Regions from separate parts of the Actinoplanes sp. CA-051413 genome, predicted to be linked through region 2. Evidence: riboswitches for the same ligand, from Rfam matches in the RefSeq annotation. Region 2 holds a riboswitch; each other region holds the start of a gene.
The links. Region 2 has a riboswitch for cobalamin ahead of bluB (5,6-dimethylbenzimidazole synthase). Riboswitches for the same ligand answer to the same signal wherever they lie in the genome.
Positions count from the first base shown of each region.

Region 1: another riboswitch for cobalamin. It lies ahead of ACQP2Y_RS30810 (VWA domain-containing protein); the one in region 2 lies ahead of bluB (5,6-dimethylbenzimidazole synthase).
Region 3: another riboswitch for cobalamin. It lies ahead of ACQP2Y_RS39165 (ribonucleoside-diphosphate reductase subunit alpha); the one in region 2 lies ahead of bluB (5,6-dimethylbenzimidazole synthase).

Region 1 covers NZ_CP192100.1:6,530,315-6,533,578, reverse strand. The annotation lists gene ACQP2Y_RS30815 (gluconokinase) at 1-1,171, shown strand, start outside; cobalamin riboswitch at 1,256-1,383, shown strand; gene ACQP2Y_RS30810 (VWA domain-containing protein) at 1,415-3,264, shown strand, end outside.
Region 2 covers NZ_CP192100.1:5,597,912-5,601,175, forward strand. The annotation lists gene ACQP2Y_RS26395 (D-arabinono-1,4-lactone oxidase) at 1-752, shown strand, start outside; partial or broken gene ACQP2Y_RS26400 (hypothetical protein) at 869-964, shown strand; cobalamin riboswitch at 1,073-1,276, shown strand; gene bluB (5,6-dimethylbenzimidazole synthase) at 1,313-1,939, shown strand; gene ACQP2Y_RS26410 (ester cyclase) at 2,038-2,442, opposite strand; gene ACQP2Y_RS26415 (hypothetical protein) at 2,525-3,264, opposite strand, start outside.
Region 3 covers NZ_CP192100.1:8,308,592-8,311,855, forward strand. The annotation lists gene ACQP2Y_RS39150 (DUF3046 domain-containing protein) at 1-87, opposite strand, end outside; gene ACQP2Y_RS39155 (GNAT family N-acetyltransferase) at 166-861, shown strand; gene ACQP2Y_RS39160 (UdgX family uracil-DNA binding protein) at 833-1,495, opposite strand; cobalamin riboswitch at 1,609-1,820, shown strand; gene ACQP2Y_RS39165 (ribonucleoside-diphosphate reductase subunit alpha) at 1,953-3,264, shown strand, end outside.

The DNA of each region.
Region 1 (3,264 bases), 930 kb from region 2:
GCTGACCAAACTCGCCTGGTGGGGTGCCACCGACCCGGCTGTCCTGCGGGACACGCCGCGCTGGGGTGGCGTCAAGGAGATCGTCCTGGCGGGCGTCGCGGACGAGGGCTTCCTGCTGGACCTGTCGGTCGCCTCCGGCACCGGCATGTACGACATCCACCAGCGGCGCTGGGACCCTGAGGCCCTGGAGCTGGCGGGGATCCAGGAGAGCCGGCTGGCTGAGGTCGTACCGACGACCCGGCAGCTGCGCCTCAACCGGGAGGTGGCAGTCGCCGCCGGGCTCCCGCCGGACCTGCCCCTGATCATCGGGGCCGCCGACGGACCGCTGGCCAACCTGGGCGTGGGCGCGACGCCGGTCGGAGTGGCGGCCGTGTCCCTGGGCACGAGCGGCGCCCTGCGCACCGTGGTGCACGGCCCGACCGCGGACAAGGCGGGCCGGCTGTTCTGCTACGCGCTGACCGAGGACCGCTGGGTGGTCGGCGGCGCGATCAACAACGCGGGATCCGTGGTCCGCTGGGCCGGCCAGACCTTCGCGGGCGGCTTCGACCGGCCCACCGCTGAGGGCGAGGACGCCGACGTCCGCGACGCGGCCCTGCTGACCGAGGCGGCGGAGGTGGCGCCGGGCAGCGAGGGGCTGCTCTGCCTGCCGTACCTGCTGGGCGAACGGGCGCCGTGGTGGCGCGGGGGGATGCGCGGGGCGTACATCGGCCTGCGCCGCGAGCACGGCCGGGCCCACCTGGTCCGGGCCGCGGTCGAGGGGGTGTGCCAGCAGCTGGCGCTGGTCCGCGACACGTTCGCCGACGAGGGCATCGCGATGACCGAGGTCCGGGCCACCGGCGGGGCGGTCGCCTCGGAGCTGTGGGTCGGCATCCTGGCGGCGGCGCTGGACCTGCCGGTGGCGATCGCCGACACGCCGGAGGGGACGGCGCTGGGTGCCTGCCTGCTGGCCCGGCACGCGCTGGGGGAGCTGCCCGACCTGGACGAGGCGGCGGCGCTGGTGGCGATCACCGAGCACGAGCGGCCGGACCCGAAGAACGCCGACCTGTACCGGCGGATGCGGCCGCTGGTGGAGCAGTCGGCGCTGGCCGTCACGGATGTGCTCAAGGAGCTGGACAAGCTCGCTCCGGAGCCGCTGCCGGACACGGAGAAGGCCCTGCCGGGGGTCGGCTGAGCCGCCGGTCGCGGCCGGGGCCCGTTGAGCTGCGGGGGCCGGGGCCGTGAGGATGCCCACGTGGCCCCGCGTTGACGGCGTGCCGGGCCGTGAGAAAGAGTGGCTCGCGAGCGGCAGTGGAGGAACCCGGTGGGAGACCGGGACGGTCCCGCCACTGTGACCGGGGTTCGCCCCCGGAAGTCAGGAGACTCCGGCCGCTCGTACCTTCCACACGCGGGCGCGGACCCGCGGAAAGGACCGGGCGTGACGCCGTACCCGTTCTCTGCCGTCGTCGGCCTCGACGACCTGCGGCTCGCGCTGCTGCTGACCGCTGTGTCCCCCGCCGTCGGCGGGGTCCTGGTCCGCGGCGAAAAGGGCACGGCCAAGTCCACGGTCGTCCGTGCCCTGGCCACCCTGCTGCCCGAGGTCGACGTGGTCCGCGGCTGCCGCTTCGCCTGTGATCCCGCGGCGCCCGACCCCGGCTGCCCCGACGGGCCGCACGAGCCCGGCGCACCGCACGGCCACCGCCCCGCCACGCTGGTCGAGCTGCCCGTCGGTGCCACCGAGGACCGGGTCGTCGGCACCCTGGACATCCAGCGTGCGCTCGCCGACGGCGTCAAGGCGTACGAGCCGGGTCTGCTCGCCGCGGCCCACCGCGGCGCCCTCTACGTCGACGAGGTCAACCTGCTGCCGGACCACCTCGTGGACCTGCTGCTCGACGCGGCGGCGATGGGCCGCGCCCACGTCGAGCGCGACGGGGTGTCGGTCAAGCACGCGGCCCGGTTCCTGCTGGTCGGCACGATGAACCCCGAGGAGGGCGAGCCCCGCCCGCAGCTGGTCGACCGGTTCGGCCTGGTCGTGACGGTCGCCGCCCCGCGCGACGCGAAGCTGCGGGCCGAGGTGGTCCGGCGCCGCCTGGCGTACGAGGCCGGCCCGGATGTGTTCGCGGCCCGGTTCGCGGCCGACGAGAAAGCCCTGGCCGAGCGGATCCTGGCCGCTCGGGGGCGGGTGCCGTCCGTGCAGCTGCCGGACGCTGAGCTGGACCGGATCGCCCGGGTGTGCCTGGCCTACGGTGTCGACGGGATGCGCGCGGACATCGTGGTGGCGCGGTGTGCGGTGGCTCTGGCTGCGTGGCACGGTCGCGATCTGGTGACGGCGGAAGACATTCGGGATGCGGCGCGGCTTGCGTTGCCGCATCGGCGTCGTAAGGATCCGCTTGATCCACCGGGTACTGATGAGGAGCGGTTGGAAGAGGCGCTGGATCAGGCCGCTCAGGATGATCCGGATGAGGATCCGCCGCCTGGTGATGGTCCTGGCGGGCCTGATTCCGGCGGCCCGGACTCTGACGGCCCGGACTCTGACGGCCCGGATTCCGGCGGCCTGGGCTCTGGCGGGCCGAATTCCGGCGGTGCCGATTCTGGTGGGCCCGGCTCTGGTGGGCCGGATGGTTCCGGTGGGCCTGGGCGGAGTGGCGGGCCTTCCGGCCCGGTTGAGCAGGCTTCGGGGGATGCCGCCGCTGAGGCGCCGGCTGACGAGCAGCGCAAGGTGAGTGGGGGTGCGGCGGCTCAGGCGGGTGTCGCCTACCGGCCGCGGACGTTGCGGATCTCTGCTCGGGGTGAGGGTGGGCATGCCGGGCGTCGGTCGCCGGCTTTCGCCCGGCGGGGGCGGGTGGTCGGGTCGTGGATTCCGCGCGGCAAGCTCGCCGGTGCGCCGCATCTGCCGGCCACTCTGCGTGCTGCCATCCACCGCGGCGCCGCCGCTGTGCCGCCATCGGGCTCTCAGATCACCGCGCCGGGTGCGCGGGACGGCCGGGGACTGGGTGAACCGAATGGCTCCGAGGAGCATGTGTGGCTTGACCGCGAGCTTGGTGATGCGCCTGTTTCCGGTCCCGCCGGTCCCGCTTCTCCGGCGGGCAGGCGGGCCGCGGCCGCGCGCCGGACGGGGGTGGTGCAGCCGCGTGACCTGCGAGAGGCCGTGCATGTCGGGCGTGAGGCCAACCTGGTGCTGTTCGTCGTGGACGCGTCCGGGTCGATGGCCGCGCGGAAGCGGATGACCGTCGTCAAGACCGCTGTGCTTTCGCTGCTGCGGGACGCGTACCAGCGGCGGGACCGGAT
Region 2 (3,264 bases):
TCGTGACGGCACTGACGCTGGACGTGGTGCCGGCGTTCGAGATCCGCCAGTACGTCTACGACGACCTGCCCCGCGCGTCACTGGAACAGCACCTGCCGGAGATCCTCGCGGCCGGATACAGCGTCAGCCTGTTCACCAATTGGCAGACCGGGGACATCAACCACGCCTGGTTCAAGCGTACGGACGAGCTGCCGGAAGGCCCGCTGTTCGGCGCCCGCCCGGCCGACGGGAAGCGCCACCCGGTGCCCGGGGTGGCGGCGGACAACAGCACCGACCAGTTCGGCGTACCGGGCCCGTGGCACGCCCGGCTGCCGCACTTCAAGATGGAGTTCACCCCCAGCACCGGCGCGGAGCTGCAGTCGGAGTGGATGGTGCCGTTCGACCGAGCACTGGAAGCGATCGACGCGGTGGCCCGGGTCCGCGAGAAGATCGTCCCGGTCCTGCAGGTGAACGAGATCCGTACGGTGGCGGCGGACGACCTGTGGCTGAGCATGAACTACGAGCGCGACAGCCTCGGCCTGCACTTCACCTGGATCGCCGACACGGCAGCGGTCCTCCCGGCGGTGGCGGCGCTGGAGGAACAGCTCGCGCCGCTGGAGGCCCGCCCCCACTGGGGCAAGGTCTTCACCCAGGACGCGGCGACGGTGCGCAGCCGCTACCCCCGCTTCTCCGACTTCCAGGCCCTGGTCGCGAAGTACGACCCCAAAGGCACGTTCCGCAACCCCTGGCTCGACGACATCCTGGGCCACTGACCCGGCCGGCCTTTTACGGCGCTACCGGCTTGTCGCCTCCCTATCGTGGTGTCATCGACCGCCGCGAGATCATGCGGGAGTAGAAGCGGATTGCGGCGGCGATGCCGTTTGGCTCTATGCCGCGGATCCCTGTCAAGTGCTGTGCGGATGTCCTGGACGCGGCACATATCACGCTGTTCAGCGGACCACATTCCGATGTTCTGGAGAACGGCCTTCTGTTGCGGGCCGACCTGCACCGGTTGTTCGACCGCCACTTGTTCAGCTTCAACGGAAACAGGCTCCTGAGCGCACCCGGTGCCCGTGGCGGTAGCGTGTCGTCCGGCACGAACTTGTTGCGAGGTGCCCCGCCCGCGGGTGGGGAGAATCGGGAAGCCGGTGCGAATCCGGCACGGGCCCGCCGCGGTGACCGGGGAGCTGCCGCCCACGCGCATCCCTGTGCGCAGCCACTGGCCGACCGGCTGGGAAGGCGGGCGGTGAGGCGCTGATCCGGAAGTCCGAAGACCGGCCTCGCGTCGATGACCCCGGCCTGCCCGGGGCACGAGCGCAGCGGGAGCCTGCCCATGATCCACGACCTGTACGAGACCATCAGCCGCCGCCGCGACGTCCGGGGCCAGTTCACCGGTGCGCCGGTCCCCGGCGACGTCCTGGACCGGATACTCATGGCGGCGCACGAGGCGCCCAGCGTCGGACTGTCGCAGCCGTGGGACTTCATCCTGGTCCGCGACCGCGAACTCCGGCAGACATTCCACCGGCACGTGCACACCGAACGCGAAACCTTCGCCGCCACCCTCGACGGCGACGCGGCGCGGCGGTTCGCCCGCATCAAGATCGACGGGATCCTGGAGTCGACGCTGTCGGTTGTGGTGACCTACGACGCCGCCCGGGGTGGGCCGGCGGTGCTGGGGCGACATGCGATTGCGGACGCCGGGCTCTATTCGGTGTGCCTGGCGATCCAGAACCTGTGGCTGGCGGCGACCGCCGAAGGACTGGGCGTCGGGTGGGTGTCCTTCTACCGCGAGGACTTCCTGCGCGGCCTGTTGGCCATCCCGGGCTCGGTGCGGCCGGTCGCCTGGTTGTGCCTGGGTCCGGTCAGCCACCTCGAGGAGGTGCCGGATCTGGAACGGCACGGCTGGCGCCGACGGCGGCCATTGCAGCTGGCCCTGCACGCGGACCGCTGGGGCGGCTGAGCGGAGCCCGCCCGGGCCGTGACCAGGCACGGCGGCCGGCCGTGGCGGGGGCTGAGCCGGGCGAGCCGCATCCGGGCGTGGCGGACGAAAGCCCCGGCTCAGGCCGGGGTGATCCGGCCCCCGATCTGCTGCGCCACCTCGAGGTCGTTGCCCTCGAACCAGCTCTCGGCCACCTTCCCCCCGGCCAGCCGGAAGATGATGATCCCGGTCTCCCGCACCCGCTGGTCGTCCGGCGGCAGATCCAGATAGCCACCCCGGTACGTCGACCGGATCGTGTACCGCACCACCAGCCTGTCCCCGCTGACGATCACGTCCTCCAGCACCGGTTCCTGGTCGGCGAAAGCCGCCGGGTACCAGCGCAGCCACGTCGTGAAGGCGGCCAGGTCGCCGCTGCCGCCCGGTCCGTGCGCCACGAAGTCTTCGGTGACCAGGTCGGTCAGCCGTTTTTCGTCCCCCGTGCGGCACATGGCGAACCACGCGCGCGCGATCTCCGTCGCTTCCATGCATCAATTTCTATGCCATGTCGACCTTCGGCGCACTGCAAACCGGCGGCCAGGGGAAACCCCCCGGCCGCCGGCTGCGCCGTCAGTCCGTGACGGTCGGTGCGGTCCGCGCGGCTTCGCGCAGGTCGGCCTTTTCCGCCGTGTACGGGTTGTACGCGTAAGCCCGCGCCAACTCCCCCGGCACAGTGAAGTACTCGGCGGACAACTTCGCCGGGTCCGTGGCGATCTCCCCGCGACCCGGCAGGTCGTCGCCGTCGTCCCAGCCCCACGGCGCGTTGGCCGAGTTGGTGCCACAGGAGTACGTGCCCACGCCGCAGCCCCCTGAGGTGTCGCCGGCGAAGGTGCCCAGGTTGGCGTACAGGTTGGTGTTGTCCCGTTGGGCCCACAGGCCGCCCGCCGCGAAGATGTCGATCAGCTCGTAGCGGACGTCGCGGTCGTTGGTGCTGCTCGGCGCTTCGCCCTCGGTCGACGGGTAGTAGACGAGTCCGTCGCCGTTGATGGCGTACTGCGGGTACGCCTTGAGGCCGTGACCCTGGACCTCCTGCGCGGTGACGGGGTGCTGGAACGAGTCGTGCGGTGACGACTGCATCTGCAGCGTGCCGTCGACCGTTTCGCGGCCGGTGGTCCAGGTGCTGCCGCTCGGCGTGTACGAGTAGAAGCTCGTGTGCGCCACGGTGACCGCGGAGCGCAGCACCCCGTACGTGGAGCCGTCCTTCTGGATCGCCAGCAGGACGCCCTCGCCGTCGTTCTCGTGCTCGGTCTCGAAGAACGGGTGGTCGACCCAGTCCCGGGGGTGGAAGAAGAAGTAGGTGACGTACCAGT
Region 3 (3,264 bases), 2.7 Mb from region 2:
CGCAAAACTCTGATCCGCGGCGAGACTCCGCGCGTAAGCCGAGCCGAAGGCCTGTTCGAGGCGCCCCCAGAATTCTGTCAACCGCACGGGAAAAGCGTACCTGCGGGGTCTCGGCGGTCCCGCTCGACGGCACGCTGAGACACACATCACTATGTGCTGGTGACAGTGGACGTTCTCGACCGGCCGAGCTGGGCCGCACTCACCGGCCCGCACGCGCGGTTCGCCGGCATCGTCGGCCGGGCCGCTCGCTACCACCCCGACGTGGCGCCGTTCTTCGCTCTCGAGGACCCCGCCGATCCTCGATGCTGGAACGACCTGGCAGTGCTGGCCGGCCCCGGCACCGAGTTGTCGATCACAGCGAATCCGCCGCGCGACCTGGGCTGGGAGGTCCGAGGCACCAGCGCCACGCGGCAACTGGTAGATGCAACCGTGCGGGCCGTAACGGATCCGGAGGCCGTCGCGCTGACCGCGACCGACGTCCCCGAGATGATCGATCTTGTGCGCCGGACCGGACCGGGCCCGTTCCGGCCGCGCACGATTGAGCTGGGCACTTACCTCGGCATCCGACACGGCGGCGCGCTGTTGGCGATGGCCGGCGAGCGGATCCGGCCGCCGGGCTGGAGTGAGATCAGCGCGGTCTGCACCGATCCCGGCTATCGCGGTCGCGGCCTCGCGGCACGACTGGTGCTCGCCGTCGCAGCCGAAATCTATGAGCGGGGCGACCGACCGTTCCTGCACACCATGGCAGCCAACACTGCAGCGAACCACTTGTTCGCGGCGATCGGCTTCGTGCGGCGCAAGGAGAACGTGAACGTGTCGTTGCGCGTACCGGTCAGCCCAGGACTGTCGCCGCGACCTTGAGGTCGTCGACCAGGCCGTTGTAGGCGGCGTCCCGGTCGTCGGCCCGCAGCACCGCAGACGGGTGGATCGTGGCCAGGGCACGCGACTCGGCGACCGGGAAGTCCTGCGGGCGCTGCGCCGACGCCGGCCAGGGCAGCAGCTCGCCGCGTGACCTGGTGACCCGGAACGACGGTCCGAACAGGGCCTTGGCCGCGGTGGCCCCGAGCGCCACCACCAGATCCGGCTTCAGCTGCGAGAACTCGGCGACCAGCCACGGCCGGCAGGCCGTGATGTGCGCCGGGCCCGGAGTCTGGTGGATGCGCCGCTTGCCTCGCAGCTCGAAGCGGAAGTGCTTCACGGTGTTGGTCAGGTAGATGATCGACGGGTCGATGCCCGCGTCGCCCACCGCGTCGCGGAGGAGCCGGCCGGCCGGGCCCACGAAGGGCAGGCCCTGCTGGTCCTCGATGTCGCCAGGCTGCTCCCCCACCAGCACCAGCCGGGCATGTTCGGCGCCGCGGCCGAAGACCACCTGGGTGGCGTTCTCGTAGAGCTCGCATCCGCGGCAGCCGGGCGCCGCCGCTTTGAGTTCGTCGAGGCTCTTCGCGTCGGCGGGGATGAATTCCTGCGCACCGGGCGGGGCTTGCGTCGTAGCCATGCACACGTTCTACCCCGTCGCGTCCGGTCCACGCGCGCAGGCCCACCTGATCGGGCATGATCCGACACGCCGACACGACATATGGTGTTGTACATCGGCTGTCGCACCTAGATATGGTGTTGCCCGCAGCTGGTTCGCCCGTCCCTCCAGGACGGCGCGAGGCAAGAGGGAACCCGGTGGAAGACCGGGACTGCCCCCGCAGCGGTGAGCGGGAACGACCGCCGTCATCAAGCACTGGGCCCGGGCCCGGGAAGCGACGGCCATTAGGCGACCGGCAACGGTCAGGCCCGCGAGTCCGAAGACCTGCCAGCGCGCCGCACGCTTTCGCGTGCGGCGGTCCGAGGCCGCGTGGGACGGCCGACGCCACTTCAGGTGTACGCGCACAGCCGCGTCCACCGGCGTCCTCCTGCGCGCCCGAAGACCGTTCCGCCAACGGGCTCGCGAGGAGAGAGAGTTCATGACGGTCACGCAGGACAAGACTGCGTACGATCCGGCCGTGCCGGAGCAACGCCGGCACGCGATGCAGGTGCGCAAGCGCAATGGTGAGACCGAGTCGGTCGACGTCAACAAGATCGTGCGGGCGGTCGAGCGCTGGGTCGCCGACCTGGACGAAGTGGATCCGCTGCGGGTGGCGACCAAGACCATCAGCGGGCTCTACGACGGCGCGACCACCGCGGAACTGGACAAGCTGTCGATCCAGACGGCCGCAGAGCTGATCGGCGAGGAGCCGCAATACTCGCGACTGGCGGCCCGGCTGCTGGCGGCCTTCATCGACAAGGAGGTGCGCGGGCAGGGCATCGCGAGCTTCAGCCAGGCCATCGCGCACGGCCACGCGGAGGGGCTGATCGGCGACGCGACGGCTGCCTTCGTGGCCAAGAACGCCCGCAAGCTCGACGATGCCGTGGACCCGGCCGGCGATCTGCGCTTCGAGTACTTCGGGTTGCGGACCGTCGCCGACCGTTACCTGCTGCGTCATCCGCAGTCGCGGCTGGTCATGGAGACGCCGCAGTACTGGCTGCTGCGGGTCGCCTGCGGCCTGTCGACCAACGCCGGTGAGGCGATCGGGTTCTACCGGCTGATGTCGTCGCTGGCCTACCTGCCGAGCTCGCCGACGCTCTTCAACTCCGGCACCCGGCACACCCAGATGTCGTCGTGCTTCCTGGTCGACTCGCCGAAGGACGAGCTGGACTCGATCTACGAGCGGTATCAGCAGGTGGCGCGGCTCTCGAAGTTCGCCGGCGGCATCGGCATCTCCTGGTCGCGGATCCGCGGGCGCGGCGCGCTGATCCGCGGCACGAACGGACAGTCCAACGGCATCGTGCCGTTCCTGCGCACGCTCGACGCCAGCGTGGCCGCCGTCAATCAGGGCGGCCGGCGCAAGGGCGCAGCCTGTGTCTACCTCGAGCCGTGGCACCCGGACATCGAGGAATTCCTGGAGCTGCGCGACAACACCGGCGAGGACGCCCGCCGGACGCACAACCTGAACCTGGCCAACTGGATCCCCGACGAGTTCATGCGCCGGGTCGAGGCCGACGAGATGTGGTCGCTGATCGATCCGTCGGCCGTACCGTCGCTGCCTGATCTCTGGGGTGCCGACTTTGACGCGACCTATCGGGCCGCGGAGGCCGCCGGGTCCGTCGTGCGTCAGGTCAAGGCGCGCGATCTGTACGGCCGGATGATGCGCACCTTGGCGCAGACCGGCAACGGCTGGATGACCTTCAAGGATCCGTCGAACCGGCTGAGCAATCAGACCGGCGTCCCGGGCAACA